Regions from separate parts of the Streptomyces sp. NPDC006879 genome, predicted to be linked through region 3. Evidence: riboswitches for the same ligand, from Rfam matches in the RefSeq annotation. Region 3 holds a riboswitch; each other region holds the start of a gene.
The links. A riboswitch is a leader RNA that binds a small molecule or an ion and turns the genes downstream of it on or off. The one in region 3 is predicted to bind cyclic di-AMP.
Positions count from the first base shown of each region.

Region 1 (4,261 bases), on a different contig from region 3:
GGGCCGCCAGCCAGGCGAGGGCCACCGTGGCGATCTCGACGCCGCGGGTCTCGGCGATCCCGTCCAAGGCGGCGAGCACACGTCGCCCCCGCTCAGTGGAAAGGTGCTTGCCGGCACCTTCGGCGCGGGCCGAGTCGACCTCGGCGCCCGGGCGGTACTTGCCGGTGAGGAAACCGGAGGCCAGCGCGTAGTAGGGCGCGGCGGCCAAGCCGAAGCGGGCGGCCGTCTCGGCGAGCGGGCCCTCGTAGGTGTCTCGGGAAACCAGGTTGTAGTGCGGCTGCAGGGCCACGTACCGGGCGAGTCCCTCACGCTCGGAGAAGGCCAGGGACTCGGCGAGGCGCTCGGCGCTCAGGTTGGAGGCGGCGATCGCGCGGACCTTGCCCTCCTTCACCAGCAGATCGAGGGCGCCGATGATCTCTTCCACCGGCACGGAGGGGTCGTCGAAGTGCGTGTAGTAGAGGTCGATGTAGTCGGTGCCCAGGCGGCGCAGCGACTCCTCCGCGCCTGCCTTGATGGTGCTCGCCGCCAGTCCCGTGTACTGGGGGTGCGCGCCGACTTTGGTGGCGACGACGACCTCCGCGCGGTTCCCGCGGGCGGCCAGCCACTCCCCGATGATCCGCTCGGATTCCCCGCCCGCGTTGCCGGGCACCCACGAGGAGTAGACGTCAGCGGTGTCGACGAAGTTGCCGCCGGCGGCGGCGTAGGCGTCGAGGACGGCGAAGGACTGTTCACGGTCTGCGGTCCAGCCGAAGACGTTGCCGCCGAGGGCGAGCGGGAAGACGTGGAGGTCGGAGGAGCCAAGCTGGCGAAGTGTGGTCATATGATCACTCAACTTCCAACGGATCACTCGTATTCCGACCGCCGGCGAAGTCAGACCCTCAGTCCCTTGCCCCGCAACCAGGCCAGCGGATCATTGGTGGAGCCGCCGACCCGGACCTCGAGGTGGAGATGCGGGCCCGTGACGTTTCCGGTGGCACCCACCCGGCCGATGGTCTCGCCGGCGCCCACGCTGCCGCCGGTCACCGACATCGAGGACAGGTGGCAGTACCAGACCTCGGTCCCGTCCGGCAGTTGGAGCACGATGCGGTACCCGTACGCACCGGACCAACCGGCCGAGGTGATCTTCCCCCCGTGCACCGCCTTGACCGGGGTCCCCGTCGGGGCGGCGAAGTCGAGGCCGGTGTGGTGGCCGGAGGACCACATGGAGCCCGCCGTGCCGTAGTGGGCGGTGAGCGTGTAGGCGGACGTCGGCAGGGAGTAACCCGAGGCCGCCTTGGCCGACTTGGCCTGCCTCTCCGCTTCGGCCCTCGCCTTGGCTTCGGCTTCCGCCTTGGCCTTCGCCTCAGCCTCCTTGCGCTCGGCCTCCTTGCGCTCGGCCTCCTGGCGCTCGGCCTCCGCCTTGGCCTCGGCCTCCTGGCGCTGCTGCTCGGCCTCTTCCGCGGCAGCCTCCGCCGCGGCCTCCGCGGCAGCCGCCTCAGCCGCAGCCGCAGCCGAGTCCTCCTGCTGCTCGGCCTGCTGCAGGATCCGGGCACGCAACACCTCGCCCGCATCGCTCTGTCCCGCCGCCGCCTGCTCGACGGTGACCCCGGCCATCGTCAGCGGAGCCTCCACCACGGCAGGCGCCTGCTGGCCACTCGCCGCACGCTCCTCAAGGGCGCCCTCGGCCCGGGTCGCCCCGCCCGCGTGGTCCTCGTCCTTACCCAGGCCGGTGCCGCCGATCAGGTCGCCCACCGTGGGCAGCGATATGGACACCGGCGGCTTGTCCTGGGCAGTGGCTATGCCGCCGGCACCCACTGCCGCGATGACGCCCACCCCGAGAACGGTGGAACTCCGCACCAGGCTGCCGCGCTGCTTGACCACCCGGTGACGCCCCCGGACGGGGCGGACCGAGTCCTCGGTCGGGCTCCACTCGCCCCAGGCGCCAGCCCCGAGTTCGACGCCGCCCTCCTCGCCGATCCCGTCACGGGCGACGAGCTCTCCGACCGCTACGGGCTCCGCGGACGGGGGAGTCATGAGCGCCTCGGCAGCGGCGGAGGCAGACCAGTTGGACGACACGAGGCGGTCCTTCCCTTCCTTCTCGCCTACCGGGTTAGCTGACGGGTTCGGAGCAGGAAGGTCTCCTACAGGCCAGTACGACCCGATTCACCCCAAGTTGGTGGTTCCCCGGTTCCCCTGTGGGATTCGGCGCGCACGCGCACGGTGCCGTCTCTTGCGACGGCTGAGACAACCGCGCTGCGTTATCGAACGTTAATAGAAGCAAGGGGTTGATTCCAAGCCGTAACCAGAATGAGGTTTGACCCGAAGTCACCCTGGAATGCGAAGAGGTTCGAGGCGGCTACGGAGTGTGCGAAGCGCGGGATCAAATCCCCCAAAGCAGAGCGGACTCACCGCTTCCAGCGCTGCCCTGGGGTCGGTCCGGACCGACCCCCTTCATCACCAGCCACCACAGCGACCGTCCGCCGCTTGACCGGCTGCCCCGCACCCGGCCTCCCCACGGCGAGCAACGCGAGGTCGTCCGTGGTCCCACCACCGGTGTGCCGCCGCACATCGGAGATCAACGCGGAGAGCAGCCCGTCCGGCCCCGGAAAGATCCGACCCCGCAGCCGCTCGGCCGGATCGTAGAAGACTCCCCCAGCATCACGAGCCTCCGTCAGGCCGTCGGTATGGAGCAGCAACATCGCCCCAGCGGGGAAGGGCCACTCCACCACCCGGCCCGGCAACGGCGCCAACTCCCCCAGGCCGAGCGGCAGCGCCGGCTCCTCGGGTGCCAGACGGTCCAACCGTCCGTCGGCGTAGAGCAGGAGCGGTTCCGGATGGCCACGGTTGAGCAACCGCACCACCAGCTCCTCCCGCGGCACCTCCGCCAGCACACACGTGGTGAAGCCCTCGGCGGCCTCCGACTCCGAGTACCGCGCCCGCTCCCTGACCAACGCCCGCTCCAGCCTCCGCGCCACCCCCTGAAGGTCGGGTTCCTGTTCCGCGGCCTCCCGGAAGGCGCCGATGACCACGGCGACCACCTCCACCGCGTCCAGGCCCTTGCCCCGCACGTCACCGACCGCGAGCCGGACGCCGAACGGTGTCTCCTGCACGGCGTACAGATCCCCGCCGATGAACGCGTCCGCATGCGCCGCCTCGTACCTCGCGGCCACCTCCAGGCCACCCAACCGCTCCGCCGGCTTCGGCAGGACGGCCCGCTGCGCGACCTCCGCCACCCCGCGGGCCGAGGCCAACTGCCGGTCACCACGGCGCACCACCCGGTTGATGAGCACCGCCAGAGCGGCGACGGTCAGCACCGTGAGGAGCTCGGTGACCGCCTCCATTCGCAGAGCGCTGCCCTGATGCAGGTGGAGGAGCACCAAGATGCCCCAAGCCGTCCCGCCCGTGATCAAGGTGGCACCCATCCCGAAGAAGGGAGCGGCCACCAGCGGAGCAGCGGAGAAGAAGGGGGAACCGGTGAAGTCGGCGGGTGTGAGCACGGCGAAGAGCAGGCCGAAGCAGATCAACAGCGGCGGTAGCAGCCGTACGAAACGCCGGGTGGCACCCAGCCTGGTGTCCGCACCCGCTGCATCCGCTGTGTGGCCCACCGGCTGCCCCGCCATGAGTCCAGGCTGTGCCCAGCGCGGCGGGCCAGCGAGCGCTGGCCCGCCGATCGGAGTACCTCCGGATACGACCAGGGCCCGAATCCATCAGATGGATTCGGGCCCTGGTCTTCAAGTAGCGGGGACAGGATTTGAACCTGCGACCTCTGGGTTATGAGCCCAGCGAGCTACCGAGCTGCTCCACCCCGCGTCGTTGAACACAAGCTTACGGCATCTCCGGAGTGCTTCTTACCAGCCTGCCCGGACCGGGCGCCGGATCCGCCGTGACCCGTGCGCGCGGGTGATCGAACCAGTCAACGGCGACGCCCGTCCGCCGGCGTCCGAGCCCACATCAGGCCCCCGCCATGGCCACTCCGAGCCGACTGGTGACCGGCACGACGAGGGTCCTGCGACCCCCGGATCCTCCGCCCGGTCCTGCCCCCGGAGCCGAGGTCGCAGGACCGGAACCGACGGACCCACGCCGGAATGTCGGGGCACCCCCTGGGCCATGGAGGCACCGTGCGGCGGACAGCGGGCGGTACGGGCAGCGGCGTGCGACATCGACTGACACAATGCCAGCCGATGCAACCGGCACCACGGGGTGGCCGTCGCCGTGATCGGCTGAAGTCTGCCTCCCGGACCGACCAGGGAGGGACGCCCATGACAGGACCGCGCCCGAGGCG
Region 1 covers NZ_JBIAGC010000013.1:16,718-20,978, forward strand. The annotation lists gene ACFYMC_RS12945 (aldo/keto reductase) at 1-820, opposite strand, end outside; gene ACFYMC_RS12950 (M23 family metallopeptidase) at 871-2,013, opposite strand; cyclic di-AMP (ydaO/yuaA leader) riboswitch at 2,064-2,197, opposite strand; gene ACFYMC_RS12955 (PP2C family protein-serine/threonine phosphatase) at 2,385-3,599, opposite strand; tRNA gene ACFYMC_RS12960 (tRNA-Met) at 3,716-3,789, opposite strand; gene ACFYMC_RS12965 (hypothetical protein) at 4,239-4,261, shown strand, end outside.
Region 1: another riboswitch for cyclic di-AMP. It lies ahead of ACFYMC_RS12950 (M23 family metallopeptidase); the one in region 3 lies ahead of ACFYMC_RS16250 (peptidoglycan DD-metalloendopeptidase family protein).

Region 2 (4,261 bases), on a different contig from region 3:
ACGACGGGCCGGTGGAGTTGGCCACCTGGCGGTTCGCCACCGAGGACCTGACTCTGGGCGGCCGGCGGATCGAGGCGGGGGACCCGGTGTTGGTCGTGCTGGCGGCTGCGGATCGGGACCCGGCGCGGTTCACGGACCCCGACACCCTTGATCTGTCCCGGCGCGACAACCAACACCTGGGGTACGGGCACGGCATCCACTACTGTCTCGGCGCGCCCCTGGCGCGGCTGGAAGGACAGACCGCGCTCGCCACCTTGCTGACCCGGCTACCCGATTTGCGACTTGGGGGCAATCCGGACGAACTGCGTTGGCGGGGCGGGCTGATCATGCGTGGATTGCGAACACTCCCTGTGGAGTTCACGCCCGTTACGTCACAAAGGAGTTGACGTAGCGTCACTATCGTGACCGGAGCGTGATCTGAGCTGCACCGACTTGTAACAAGTGTTCGGCTGACGCTACTTTCGCCCCCACGTCCTCTGCAGTCCCGCGAAAGGCAACCGCATGCGCTCCGGGAATGGCCGTCATCGGCGCCCCCGTCAGGCCCCCGCGCTCGTCGTCACCGCAGGAGTCACCGGCTCCGCGCTGGCCCTGCCGCTCCTCGCCGCCACCGGCGCTCAGGCTGCCGACGCGGCCACCTGGGACAAGGTGGCCGAATGCGAGAGCGGTGGCGCCTGGAGCGCCGACCAGGGCAACGGCTACTACGGCGGCCTCCAGTTCACCCAGGAGGTCTGGGAGGCCAACGGTGGCCTCGACTTCGCTCCGCGCGCCGATCTGGCCAGCCGTTCGCAGCAGATAGTCGTCGGGGAGAAGGTCCTCGCGGCTCAGGGCCCCTCGGCCTGGCCGCAGTGTTCAGGCCCCGCGGGACTGGTCAAGGACAGCGTCAAGCCTGATGTGGACCCCGGGCTCGGGACGGAGAAGCGGGAGATCGCCCCGGCGCCGATTCGTCCCGCGGACTCCCTTCCGGTGGAAGAGCCCGAGAAGGCGCCCGAGCAGCCCGCGGCCACCCCCTCCGCCCCGGCAACCCCTTCCGCCCCGGTGACGCCGTCCGCGCCCGCGACTCCCGAGCTGCCGGACGCCTCGGCAACCCCGGGTGCTCCCGTCACTCCCACCACTCCCACCACTCCCGTCACTCCCACGGTGCCGGGCACTCCCACTAACCCCGTTGCTCCCACCACCCCTGCGACCCCCACCGCTCCCACCACCCCCGCGACGCCGGGCGCCCCCACCACGCCCGCAGCGAGCCTCGCGCCCGCCACGCCTGCCGGGCCCGAGGTGCCCGTCACCCCTGGCGTGGTGGGCGAGGGCTCGACCGTGACGCCCGTGGCTGGCGCGTCAGGAGTGACGGCCGCGGACCCCGCTGTGGCCATCGGGACGGGCAAGCATCGTGGCGAACCGGCCGAGGAGTCCTCTGGTGCATCCGCCGGGGCGCTCTCTGACGCGGCATCGGATGGTGCATACACGGTCAAGCCGGGCGACAACCTGACGGATATCGCCGGCGCGCACGGAGTCGCGGGTGGCTGGACCGCGATCTATCAGGCGAACGAAGAGGTGATCGGCTCCGATGCCGACCTCATCAAGCCTGGCCAGAGCCTCGATCTGAGCGGCAAATAGGGATACTTGGGGCGCGCCGCTTCTCCGATGCGTGGGTCAATGTCCTGGTTCGCGTAAGTGAGACATGAGTCTCTTCCACCCAACTGGCGCGCCCCTTCGGCGGAGTGTGGTGATTCCGCCCCTCACCTGCGTAAATGCCGGTTCTCTGCTAGGTGTTTTGGGCGTTTTTCCTAGCTTGTCCGATATTGAAGATCGGTAGTGGCTGTGTCTACGGTCTGAACCGCTCGCCACCGCGGGCTCCTTCGACCGCACGCCGAGTCCTGCCGGCGGACGGGGGAACAGTCGTCGCGTCAAGCGCCGAAGGCAGGAGCGGGGGACCCAAGGTTTCCGCCGGGACCGACCACTGAAAGGTGGTCAGGGACCGGCTAGGGGTGAAGCCGAGCGCTAGGACGCTCGGCCGGGCAACTCATTGGCCCGAACCCGACAGCTCACCTCGTAGGCGTCGGTGAGGAGACCTCCATGCAGCTTTCGGGCAAGGGCAAGCATCGCCGTCCGTCCAAGGCCACCCGTATCGTCACCCTCGCCGGCGTCACCGGCGCGGCCGTCGCCGCCCCGCTGATGGCCGTCGGTAGCGCGAACGCCGCCACCGCATCCGAGTGGGACCGCGTCGCGCAGTGCGAGTCCGGTGGCAACTGGTCCATCAACACGGGCAACGGCTACTACGGCGGCCTGCAGTTCTCGCCGTCCACCTGGGCCGCCTACGGGGGCACCGCCTACGCCTCCAGCGCGCACCTGGCGAGCAAGTCCCAGCAGATAGCCATCGCCGAGAAGGTCCTCGCCGGCCAGGGCAAGGGCGCCTGGCCGTCCTGCGGTGTCGGCCTGTCGAACTCCGCATACAAGGGCTCCTCCGCCTCCAAGCCCGCCGCCACCCCGAAGAAGGCCGCTCCGAAGGCCACGGTCAAGAAGAGCACCACGGTCAAGAAGAGCACCACGGTCAAGAAGAGCACCACCGTCAAGAAGAGCGCTCCGGTGCGCAGCGAGCAGGCGCCGACCAGCCGTTCGCAGACCCGCCCGCAGGCCACGGCGCAGGGCTTCAAGAAGGGCGACGGCTCCTACGAGGTGAAGTCGGGCGACACCCTGGGCACCATCGCCGAGGCGAAGGGCGTCAAGGGGGGCTGGCAGAAGCTGTTCGAGCTGAACAAGGACGTCATCAGTGACGCCGACCTGATCTACCCGGGTCAGATGCTGCACCTGAGCTAGGGGTTGGCCGGCCGCGGCCGTCAGTCCGCCGCGGCCCCGCCTCCTCCCGCCCGGCACGTACGGCTGTCCCCGCGTGCCGGGCGGAGCTCTGTCTCGACCTCGGCACCCTTCTGCGGCCGTCTTCTTTGCCCTCTGAAGGAGGCCTTTGACCCCTTTTTCTGTCCAGGGGTCGGGCAGTCGGGCGGTCGAGCTCCCGGAGGCGGTTAGGCTCTAGGCGGCAGGCCACCGCAAGGCCATCACGCCACCGCACATCCAGCGTCACATCCCAGAAGGAGATGCTCGTGCCGTCCATCGACGTCGTCGTAGCCCGGGAAATCCTGGACTCCCGAGGCAACCCCACGGTCGAGGTCGAGGTGGGCCTCGACGACGGCAGCACCGGCCGTGCTGCCGTGCCGTCCGGCGCCTCCACCGGTGCTTTCGAGGCCATCGAGCTCCGCGACGGGGACCCGAACCGCTACCTCGGCAAGGGTGTCGAGAAGGCCGTCCTCGCCGTCATCGAGCAGATCGGCCCGGAGCTCGTCGGCTACGACGCCACCGAGCAGCGTCTGATCGACCAGGCCATGTTCGACCTGGACGCCACCGACAACAAGGGCTCGCTTGGCGCCAACGCCATCCTCGGTGTTTCGCTGGCTGTCGCCCACGCCGCGTCCGAGGCCTCGGACCTCCCGCTCTTCCGCTACCTCGGTGGCCCGAACGCGCACCTGCTGCCCGTTCCGATGATGAACATCCTCAACGGTGGGTCGCACGCCGACTCCAACGTGGACATCCAGGAGTTCATGATCGCGCCGATCGGCGCCGAGTCCTTCTCCGAGGCGCTGCGCTGGGGTACCGAGGTCTACCACACCCTCAAGGCCGTCCTGAAGCGTAAGGGCCTGTCCACCGGCCTTGGCGACGAGGGTGGATTCGCCCCGAACCTGGAGTCCAACCGCGCCGCCCTGGACCTCATTCTTGAGGCCATCAAGGAGGCCGGCTACGCCCCGGGCAAGGACATCGCGCTCGCCCTCGACTGTGCCGCCTCCGAGTTCTACAAGGAAGGCAAGTACGAGTTCGAGGGCCAGTCCCGTTCGGCCGCCGAGATGACCGAGTACTACGAGGAGCTCGTCTCCGCGTACCCGCTGGTCTCCATCGAGGACCCGCTGTTCGAGGACGACTGGGCCGGCTGGAAGGTCATCACTGACAAGCTCGGCACCAGGGTGCAGCTCGTCGGCGACGACCTCTTCGTCACCAACCCCGAGCGCCTGGCCCGCGGCATCGAGGAGGGCTCCGCCAACGCCCTGCTCGTCAAGGTGAACCAGATCGGCTCGCTGACCGAGACCCTCGACGCGGTCGAGCTCGCCCAGCGCAACGGCTTCAAGTGCATGATGTCCCACCGCTCCGGCGAGACCGAGGACGTCACCATCGCTGACCTGGCCGTCGCCACCAACTGCGGCCAGATCAAGACCGGTGCGCC
Region 2 covers NZ_JBIAGC010000023.1:13,723-17,983, forward strand. The annotation lists gene ACFYMC_RS18305 (cytochrome P450) at 1-386, shown strand, start outside; gene ACFYMC_RS18310 (transglycosylase family protein) at 502-1,611, shown strand; cyclic di-AMP (ydaO/yuaA leader) riboswitch at 1,897-2,068, shown strand; gene ACFYMC_RS18315 (transglycosylase family protein) at 2,071-2,811, shown strand; gene eno (phosphopyruvate hydratase) at 3,087-4,261, shown strand, end outside.
Region 2: another riboswitch for cyclic di-AMP. It lies ahead of ACFYMC_RS18315 (transglycosylase family protein); the one in region 3 lies ahead of ACFYMC_RS16250 (peptidoglycan DD-metalloendopeptidase family protein).

Region 3 (4,261 bases):
CGGATTCCTGCGCGGGGCCCAGGAGTTGCTGCGGCGCCACAAGGCGTTGTTGATCGCGGACGAGGTGCAGACCGGACTCGGGCGCACTGGCGACTTCTACGCCTACCAGCACGAGGAGGGTGTGGAACCGGACCTGGTCTGCGTGGCGAAGGCCCTCTCGGGCGGGTACGTGCCGGTGGGGGCGACCCTGGGCAAGGACTGGATCTTCAAGAAGGTGTACTCCTCCATGGACCGGGTCCTGGTCCACTCGGCCAGCTTCGGGTCCAACGCCCAGGCGATGGCGGCCGGACTGGCGGTGCTCTCCGTCCTGGAGAGCGAAGAGGTCGTCGCCCACGCCCGGGCTGTCGGCGATCTGCTGCGCGACCGGTTGGCAGCACTGAGTTCCGAGTACGAGCTGTTGCACGAGGTCCGCGGTCGTGGACTGATGATCGGGATCGAGTTCGGTCGGCCGAACTCGATCCGGTTGCGCAGCCGGTGGGCGATGCTCCAGGCGGCGCGACGAGGGCTCTTCGCACAGATGGTCGTCGTCCCGCTCCTGCAGAAGCACCAGATCCTGACGCAGGTATCCGGCGACCACCTCGAAGTGATCAAGCTGATTCCACCGCTCGTCATCAACGAGGCGGACGTCGAGAGGTTCGTCCTTGCTTTCCGGGCCGTCATGGACGAGGCGCACGATGGTGGCGGGCTGATGTGGGACTTCGGCCGAACCCTGGTCAAGCAGGCGGTCAGCGGGCGCTGATCCGATGCCCCCGACGGTCGGGCAGGGGGCATCGGTCCGGCCCGCGTGATGGTGCCGAGGGGCTGTTGGCGCCACGGTTCCGCTGTGCCTGTGGGGCGCCGGGATCAGTGCAGGAGGCGCCCGCGCAGCCCCTCCAGCGTCGCTGGGGCCAGGCCCAGCCCCTGATGCAGGTAGCGGTCGATGGTGCCCCAGATGTCCTCGATCGTGTCGAAGGCGGCGTGCAGGTACTCCGCCCGGGCTTCGAAGAGCGGGCTCAGGAGTTCTGTGACCTCCGCGCTGCGGGCCGTCGGGGCGAGGCTCTGGGTGCTGACCCGGTAGCGGCGGTGAGGGGCGTTGGACTTGAGGTAGTCGGCCTCGATGGCGTCCCGCTCCACGCCCAGCGCCATGAGCGTCACCGCGATCGAGAGGCCGGCGCGGTCCTTGCCCGCGGCGCAGTGCATCAGGGCCGGAACGCTGTCCGTGGCCAGTGCGTGCACCACTCGGCTGTGCTCGGCGGTGCGCTGCGAGATGATCTCGCGGTACGAATGGGACATCCGTTCCGCTGCCCTGCCCGCACCCAGGATCTTGCGCAACTGGACCAGGTCGCCTTCGCGCACCAACTGCCAGAACTCCGAGCCGTCCGCCGGATCGGTGAGGGGGATGTTGACGTTCCGTACGCCGGCGAGTTCGACGTCGAGCCCGTCGAGGGCGCGGTCCGCCTCGTTGCGGAAGTCGAAGATGGTGTGCAGACCGAGGGAGCTCAGGAACTCCGCATCGCTTGGGGTGGCATGGGCGAGATGCCCGCTTCGGAATAGTTGCCCGATCTGCACGTGATGCCCGCTAACGGTGGGAAGTCCGCCCACGTCTCGGAAGTTGCGCACTCCGGCGAGCTCCGGCTCCGCTTCGGCCGGCGGGGGCGGTATCTGCTGGGGCACGAAGTCTCCTTGTGTTGGATGATCCGGTACGGGCGAGATGGTGCATCTGTCCGAATTGGAGTGCTTGGCGTCAAGTTTCCACCCCCGTACGACAGATGTATCGGCGCTGGGGCGCCGTTCCCCGTGAGCAGGATCATAACGGTGACCGTACGTGGCGGGCCGGTGTGGGTGAATCGCCTTGTCCGGTGGGTTGTTGGCCTCCGGCAATAGACGGAGGGTGACGGTAATTCCGGCGATGAATCATTTCTCCTAATCCAAAGGGGAATTCATGGCTTGTTACCAGGGCTCCGACTGGATTATCTTCACCATCGATCCGGGTGGACCGCCGAATCCTGCCGCCACTCGGGAACCGCATCCGACTCATTCGCGCGGCAGGAGCGGGGGAACCAGGTAAGTGCCTTTCTTGATCTTTCAGGAAAGGCTTGGGGTGAAGTCGCCTCCGGCGACCGGGCATCTCCAGCTCGAACCCGACAGCTCACCTCGCAGGCGCCGGAGAGGAATTCGCCATGCCCGCAAAGGGTAAGCACCGTCGCCCCAAGACCGGCCTGGCCCGTCCGGTGTCCCGCGGCATAGCCGTCGCCGGAACCGGCGGAGCCGCCCTGGCTCTGCCACTGCTCGGTGCCACGGGCGCGCAGGCCGCCGGTCAGAGCGCCGCGACGGGCGCTCATGCCGTGCAACTGCCCGCGCAGTCCCCGGCCCAGCAGCAGGTCAAAGCGACTCCTGCTGCGGCGCCCAAGTCCGCCCCCACCAGGACGTACACCGTCGCCGTCGGTGACTACCTGTCCAAGATCGCCCAGGCGGAGCACGTGCGGGGTGGCTGGGAGCGGCTCTACGCCGACAACCGTGAGGCGGTGGGGGATAACCCCTCGCTGATCCACCCGGGTCTGAAGCTCACGCTACACGCGAAGGCGGGCGGCTCCACCGAATCCTCGCGTCCCTCTCGGGCCGGCTCCACCGCCCCCGCACAGCAGGCGGCGCCTTCCTCCGGCCAGGCGGACTCCGCCGGGCGCGCCACGCGCTCCAACGAGCGTGCGGCTGCGCCGAAGGCCACCACATCCAAGGAGTCCACTGCTGCCAACCCTGCGGCCAGCACTGCCACCGCCGGGGGATTCACGGCCCCCGTCAGTGCCTCCATCACCACGCCCTACCACCTGGCCGGCGGCATGTGGTCCAGCGGCTATCACACGGGTGTTGACTTCGCGGTGGGCACCGGAACCAGCGTCAAGGCCGTGGGTGCCGGCACCGTGGTCTCGGCGGGCTGGGCCGGCGCCTACGGCAACGAAGTGGTCATCCGCCACGAGGACGGCCGCTACTCGCAGTACGCCCACCTTTCCTCCCTGGCGGTCTCCGCCGGTCAGACCGTCTCCGGCGGTCAGCAGATAGGGCTGTCCGGTTCCACGGGCAACTCCACCGGCCCGCACCTGCACTTCGAGATCCGCACCGGAGTGGGTTATGGCTCCGACGTCGACCCGCTCGCCTATCTGCGGAGCAAGGGCGTGAGCATTTAAGGCGGAGTGCGGGCCGCCGCGTCCGAACGTGGTGCACCGCGGTCCCCCGTGAGCCCGCGGTACCAGCTGGTACCGCGGGTGAACGTCGGTGGGGCTCCAAAGGGGGTGTCGGCCGGCGCCGCACGCCTGGCAGCAGGGCCGGTCGGCCGGGGCCCGGAGGGGGGTTCCCGGCCGGCGATCGTTCCCCGAAACAGACCGGGTGGTACAGATCACGCCCCGTCAAGCCCTCCCTACGGTCGCGTAGGTCACATGTCACGGTGAAGGATGGTTCCTCGTGGCAGGCGACTCAACACCCCCGACTTCACCGGTAACACCGGCCCAGCTGCCCCCTTCCGGGGGGTTCTCCGTATCCGCTCTGACGGCGACCACCTCCTACGTGGCCATCGGCGACAGCTTCACCGAGGGCGTGGGCGATCCTGGACCCGACGGAGGTTTCCTCGGTTGGGCGGACCGCCTGGCCGTGCTGCTCGCCGACCGCCGCCCGGAAGGTGAGTTCCGCTACGCGAACCTCGCCGTCCGCGGGCGTCTGCTCGACCAGATCGTCGAGGAACAGGTCCCCCGAGCGCGGGAACTTGCCCCCGATCTGGTCAGCTTCTGTGGCGGCGGCAACGACATCATCCGCCCCGGCAGCGATCCGGACCTGGTGGCCGAACGTTTCGAGCGGGCCGTGGCCGATCTGACGTCCGCGGTCGGTACGGTCATGATCACCACGGGCTTCGATACCAGGGGGGTACCCGTCCTGCGCCACCTGCGCGGGAAGGTCGCCACCTACACCGCCCACGTGCGGGCCATCGCGGACCGGCACGGCTGCCCGGTCCTCGACCTCTGGTCGTTGAAGTCCGTCCAGGACCGGCGGGCCTGGGACGGCGACCGGCTGCACCTGTCGCCCGAGGGGCACACCAGGGTGGCCCTGCGCGCCGCCCAGGTCCTCGGCCTCGACGTGCCCACTGATCCCGACCAGCCCTGGCCACCGCTGCGCCCGCGCGGCTCCGCGGAGGCCACGCGCGACAACATCCACTGGGCCCGAGAGCACCTCGTCCCGTGGATCGGTCGCCGACTGCGCGGCGAATCCAGCGGTGACCACGTCGAGGCGAAGCGTC
Region 3 covers NZ_JBIAGC010000018.1:55,560-59,820, reverse strand. The annotation lists gene ACFYMC_RS16260 (aspartate aminotransferase family protein) at 1-739, shown strand, start outside; gene ACFYMC_RS16255 (tyrosine-protein phosphatase) at 844-1,653, opposite strand; cyclic di-AMP (ydaO/yuaA leader) riboswitch at 1,967-2,155, shown strand; gene ACFYMC_RS16250 (peptidoglycan DD-metalloendopeptidase family protein) at 2,160-3,161, shown strand; gene ACFYMC_RS16245 (SGNH/GDSL hydrolase family protein) at 3,484-4,261, shown strand, end outside.

Region 4 (4,261 bases), on a different contig from region 3:
ACTCGGGTCGCGGGCAACCTGCTGCCCACCTGGAGACGACCGTCTGCGATGGCTGATCGCAGTTGCTCGGCCAGCCAGTCGGCACGACCACCGCGAGGGACATGGCCGATGTCCAGCTGCAGGAAGTCCGAGCTCGTAGTTATGGACCTTTTGACCGGCTCATCTTTGGACCTGTTCACAGGGCCATTGTCTACCCAAGGTTGAGGTCATGCACCTGATCTCAACTTCTTGCTCAGCACCGCCCCCGTCCCCTGTGCGTCGTGTCGGTCCGGGCGTCGTGGGCATGGCGCTGGTGGGAGCCGGTGTCACCGCCTCCCGCACCCTCGACTCGGCGCCCCTGTTCACCGCCCAGGCCATCCGTTACGCGTCAGCTGCTCTGCTGCTGCTCGCGCTGGCCCGGCTGGGGCGGGTCACGCTCACCCTTCCGCGCGGCGGCGAGTGGCTGTGGCTGGCGGGCGTCGCAGCCACCGGGCTGGTGCTGTTCAACGTGGCCGTGGTCCGCGGGGTCGCGCACGCCGAACCCGCGGTCATCGCGGTATCCGTCGCCTGCGTTCCGGTGCTGCTCTGTGTCCTTGGCCCCCTGCTCCAGCGGCGGCGCCCCACCAGACGGGTCCTGCTCGCCGCGGTGCTGGTGACGGCCGGCGGGATGCTGGTGGAGGGCCTGGGCCGTACCGATGGCACCGGAGTGGCGTGGGCCGCCCTCGCCCTGGCCTGCGAGGCGGCCTTCACCTTGCTTGCCGTTCCGGTGCTCGCCCGGCACGGGGCCTTCGGGGTTTCCATCCACGCGGTGTGGCTGGGCACGCTGCTGTTCACGCTCCTCGCCCTGTGCACGGAGGGGACCTCGGCGGCGGCGCGGCTGGGGGTGAGGGACGCGGTGGCGATCGCCTACCTTGCGGTCCTCGTCACGGCCGCCGCCTTCGTGCTCTGGTACCGGACGGTCGCTGCCGTCGGCGCGGACCGGGCCGGACTGCTGGCAGGGACGGCTCCGCTGGCAGCGGCGGGGACCGACGCCCTGGTCGGTGGCGGTGCGCCGGGGCCCTTGGTGTGGCTCGGCATGCTCGTGATCGTCGGCGCTCTCACCGTCGGGCTGTGGAATCCGCGGCGGCCGATCGCCCCTTCGGCGCCGGTTCGGCCGAGCGGATCCGAAGCGCAGAGGGGCGAAGGGGTGGGTGCGGGTCCGGCCCGCTCATGAGGCCTGGCGCGCGGAGCCGGGGCAGGCCAGGACGGCGTTGGAACGCCGCTGCCGGCCCCGGGGTCCGGGGCCGGCAGGAGGAGGGGTGCGTCAGTAGGCGCCGAAGACGTTGTCGATGGAGCCGTACCGCTTGGCGGCGTAGTTGCAGGCCGCGGTGATGTTGGCGACCGGGTCGTATGAGTCGAAGGAGGTCCCGGGCACGTGGTAGGCGCGGAACGTCGGGTCGATCACCTGGAGCAGGCCCTTGGAGGGGATGCCGTTGCGCGCGTTGATGTCCCAGTTGTTGATCGCGAGCGGGTTGCCGCTGGATTCACGCATGATGTTGCGGTGGATACCGGCGTAAGTGCCGGGAATACCGTGCTTGGCCATGATGTCCAGGGACTCGCGGATCCACCCGTCGAGGTTGTTGGCGTAGGTCTTCGCCGCGGCCTTGACTGCTGTCTGGGTCGCTGTGACCGCCTTCGCGCTGCTCGTCGTCCCGGCCGCGGCGACCGTGGCGATCGCGCCACCGGCTCCTGCCGAAGCCTTGGCCTTGGCGCCGATCGTGAGCTCAAGCCCGGGATGGATCAGCGAGGGGTCGACTCCGACGGCGCCGCGGTTGTCGCTGTACAGCTGCTTCCAGCCGCCGCTCACCGCGTGCTTCTCCGCGATCTTCGACAGGGAGTCTCCCGCGACCACCGCGTAGGTGACCGTCGAGGCCTTGGCCTGTACGGCGGCGACCGCCGTGGTGGCGACCGCGGCCTTGGGAGCGGCCAGCACGGCCGCACTGCTCGGAGCGGCCTGCGCGGTGGCGGCGCCCATCACGGGCAGGGCCAGTACGGCGCTTCCCGTCCCCGCTACGAGGAATCGACGGGCGAGGGCGTTCCTCTTGGTACGGCGGTGCTTACCCTTTGCAGGCATGGTGAATTTCCTCTCCATCGCCTACGAGGTGAGCTGTCGGGTTCGGGCTGAAGATGCCCGGCCGCCACATGTGTGCGACTTCACCCCAAGCCGTTCCGCATCGCGGACCGGCGACTTACCTGGGTCCCCCGCTCCTGCCGTATGGGTGTGGGGTTCCAGATGGCGGCAGGACTCGGCGTTCCACCCGGAATGACGGTGACATTAGGCGAAGCGCAGCTCGCAGAACAAGGCGGAAATCTTCTCCGCAAAGCACTGCCGAGCACTAACCGGTGGTGAATTCGAGATCACTTCCGGAGATCAAACTTTCAACTCTCCTTTCAGTGTTCGGATTCCCCGGAACACCCATTGATCACTTCACCGTCAAGGCCGTGACCCAAATCACCTGACACCCCAAGACACAACGACCCAAATCGCCCATTAAGCGCGCATAACGATCCAAAGCGACCCCCGCAGAAACGGGCGCTTCGATCAACCACTCAAAGTAATTCGCCAATTCCCAGATGACTTTGACGGCCGCCCAGAAACACCCCCACCATCACCCGAAGAACGCGTCGCACCCCGCCGCGGAGCAGGACCGGCCCGGCGAGCGCATGGGAGAACGAGAAAGGAAGCCGTCGCGGGAAGGCGATCGACCGTCGGGGAGATGGCACGAACCTCCACTCGGGCAGCCCCAACTGACAGCCCGTAACTCCTCGCCCGGACCGGCGTCGGTACCGGCCGACACCGAGCAGGGGCGAGTGGCACGGCATGCCGTGCCACCCCCGGGCCACGGAACTGCGCGAGGGACACGGCTCGTTGGTCCACGGACCGTCGGGCCCCGACGCCCGGATTCAGACCGAGTCACCCGTACCGCCCCGCGGCGCGGTACAGAGGGCGACCTGCGGCAGCCACCCGCGTCCGGCCACGCACCCCTACCCGCGGAGTGACTGCCGCGTCACCGGCCGCCACCGCCCTCCCCTCCCCGCTCGCCGGTCCGGTCGCGGGCGCGGACAATGAGGGGCGAGGCGCCGCGCTCCTGTCGACCAGGCGGCGGCTCTTGCCGGCAAGGGTGGGTGGACGATGCCGACGTGGCGACTGCGGGACTTCCACGACGATGACCTGGACAGCGCCATCCAGATCTGGGACCAGGACCGAGCGCCACAGGACCTCCCGGCCGTTTTCCCGGTTTCCGAGGTGATGTCCGTCGCCCGGACCGGCGGGCCCGCCGTGGTCGCGGTGGTCGGCGACGACATGGTGGGCATGGCAGTGGCCCAGGCCCAGGGGGAACGGGCCTGGATCACCCTGGTCGCGCTCTCCGAGACCTGGCGCAACCGTGGAGTCGGCAGCGCTCTGATCGCCGAACTCGAACGGCGCCTGCGCGTGCGTGGGGTGCGCCGCATCAGCGCCCTGCTGGCGCCGGGGGCAACCGGGACCGCGGCTCTGGACAACTGCGGCTACCGTTCCCGCGACGGCCTGGTGTTCTACGAGAAGGTCGAGCACCTCGGTGCGAGTGACGCCGGCCTGCTCGCCGAACTCGGCGGCAGGGTGCTCGCGCCGGGACTGTGGGACGCCCTGGCGGGGATGGAACGCGAGAAGGCGTCGATCGAACGGCGGATCGTGCTTCCCCTGGTCGAGCGTTCCCTCGCCGAACAGTACGGAGTGACCCCGCCGAAAGCCGTCATCCTCTTCGGCCCACCGGGTACCGGGAAGACGAGCTTCGCCAAAGCCGTGGCCTCCCGGCTGGAATGGCCCTTCGTGGAGATCTTCCCTTCCCGCCTCGCCGCGGGCTCCTCGGGTGGCTTGGCCACCTCGCTTCGGGACACCTTTGCGGATCTGGCCGAACTGCAGTCCGTTCTGTTGTTCATCGACGAGGTCGAGGAGATCGCCGGGGCCAGGTCAGGTCTGGCCATCGACCCCGGCCACGGCGTCACCAATGAACTCCTCAAACTTATTCCAGGATTCCGTGACCATGACGACCGACTGTTGATCTGTGCCACCAATTCCGTCAGATCCCTGGATCTGGCTTTCCTGCGCCCCGGACGTTTCGACTACGTGATTCCCGTCGGCCCTCCGGACCCAGCTGCCCGAGCCGCGATCTGGCAGCGTTACCTGGGTTCGGCCGCTGGCCGGGTCGATCTCCAACGCCTGGTGGCGGCCAGCGAGATGTTCACCCCGGCGGATATCGAATTC
Region 4 covers NZ_JBIAGC010000031.1:14,179-18,439, forward strand. The annotation lists gene ACFYMC_RS21295 (PLP-dependent aminotransferase family protein) at 1-179, opposite strand, end outside; gene ACFYMC_RS21300 (DMT family transporter) at 284-1,192, shown strand; gene ACFYMC_RS21305 (transglycosylase SLT domain-containing protein) at 1,283-2,092, opposite strand; cyclic di-AMP (ydaO/yuaA leader) riboswitch at 2,096-2,280, opposite strand; gene ACFYMC_RS21310 (ATP-binding protein) at 3,152-4,261, shown strand, end outside.
Region 4: another riboswitch for cyclic di-AMP. It lies ahead of ACFYMC_RS21305 (transglycosylase SLT domain-containing protein); the one in region 3 lies ahead of ACFYMC_RS16250 (peptidoglycan DD-metalloendopeptidase family protein).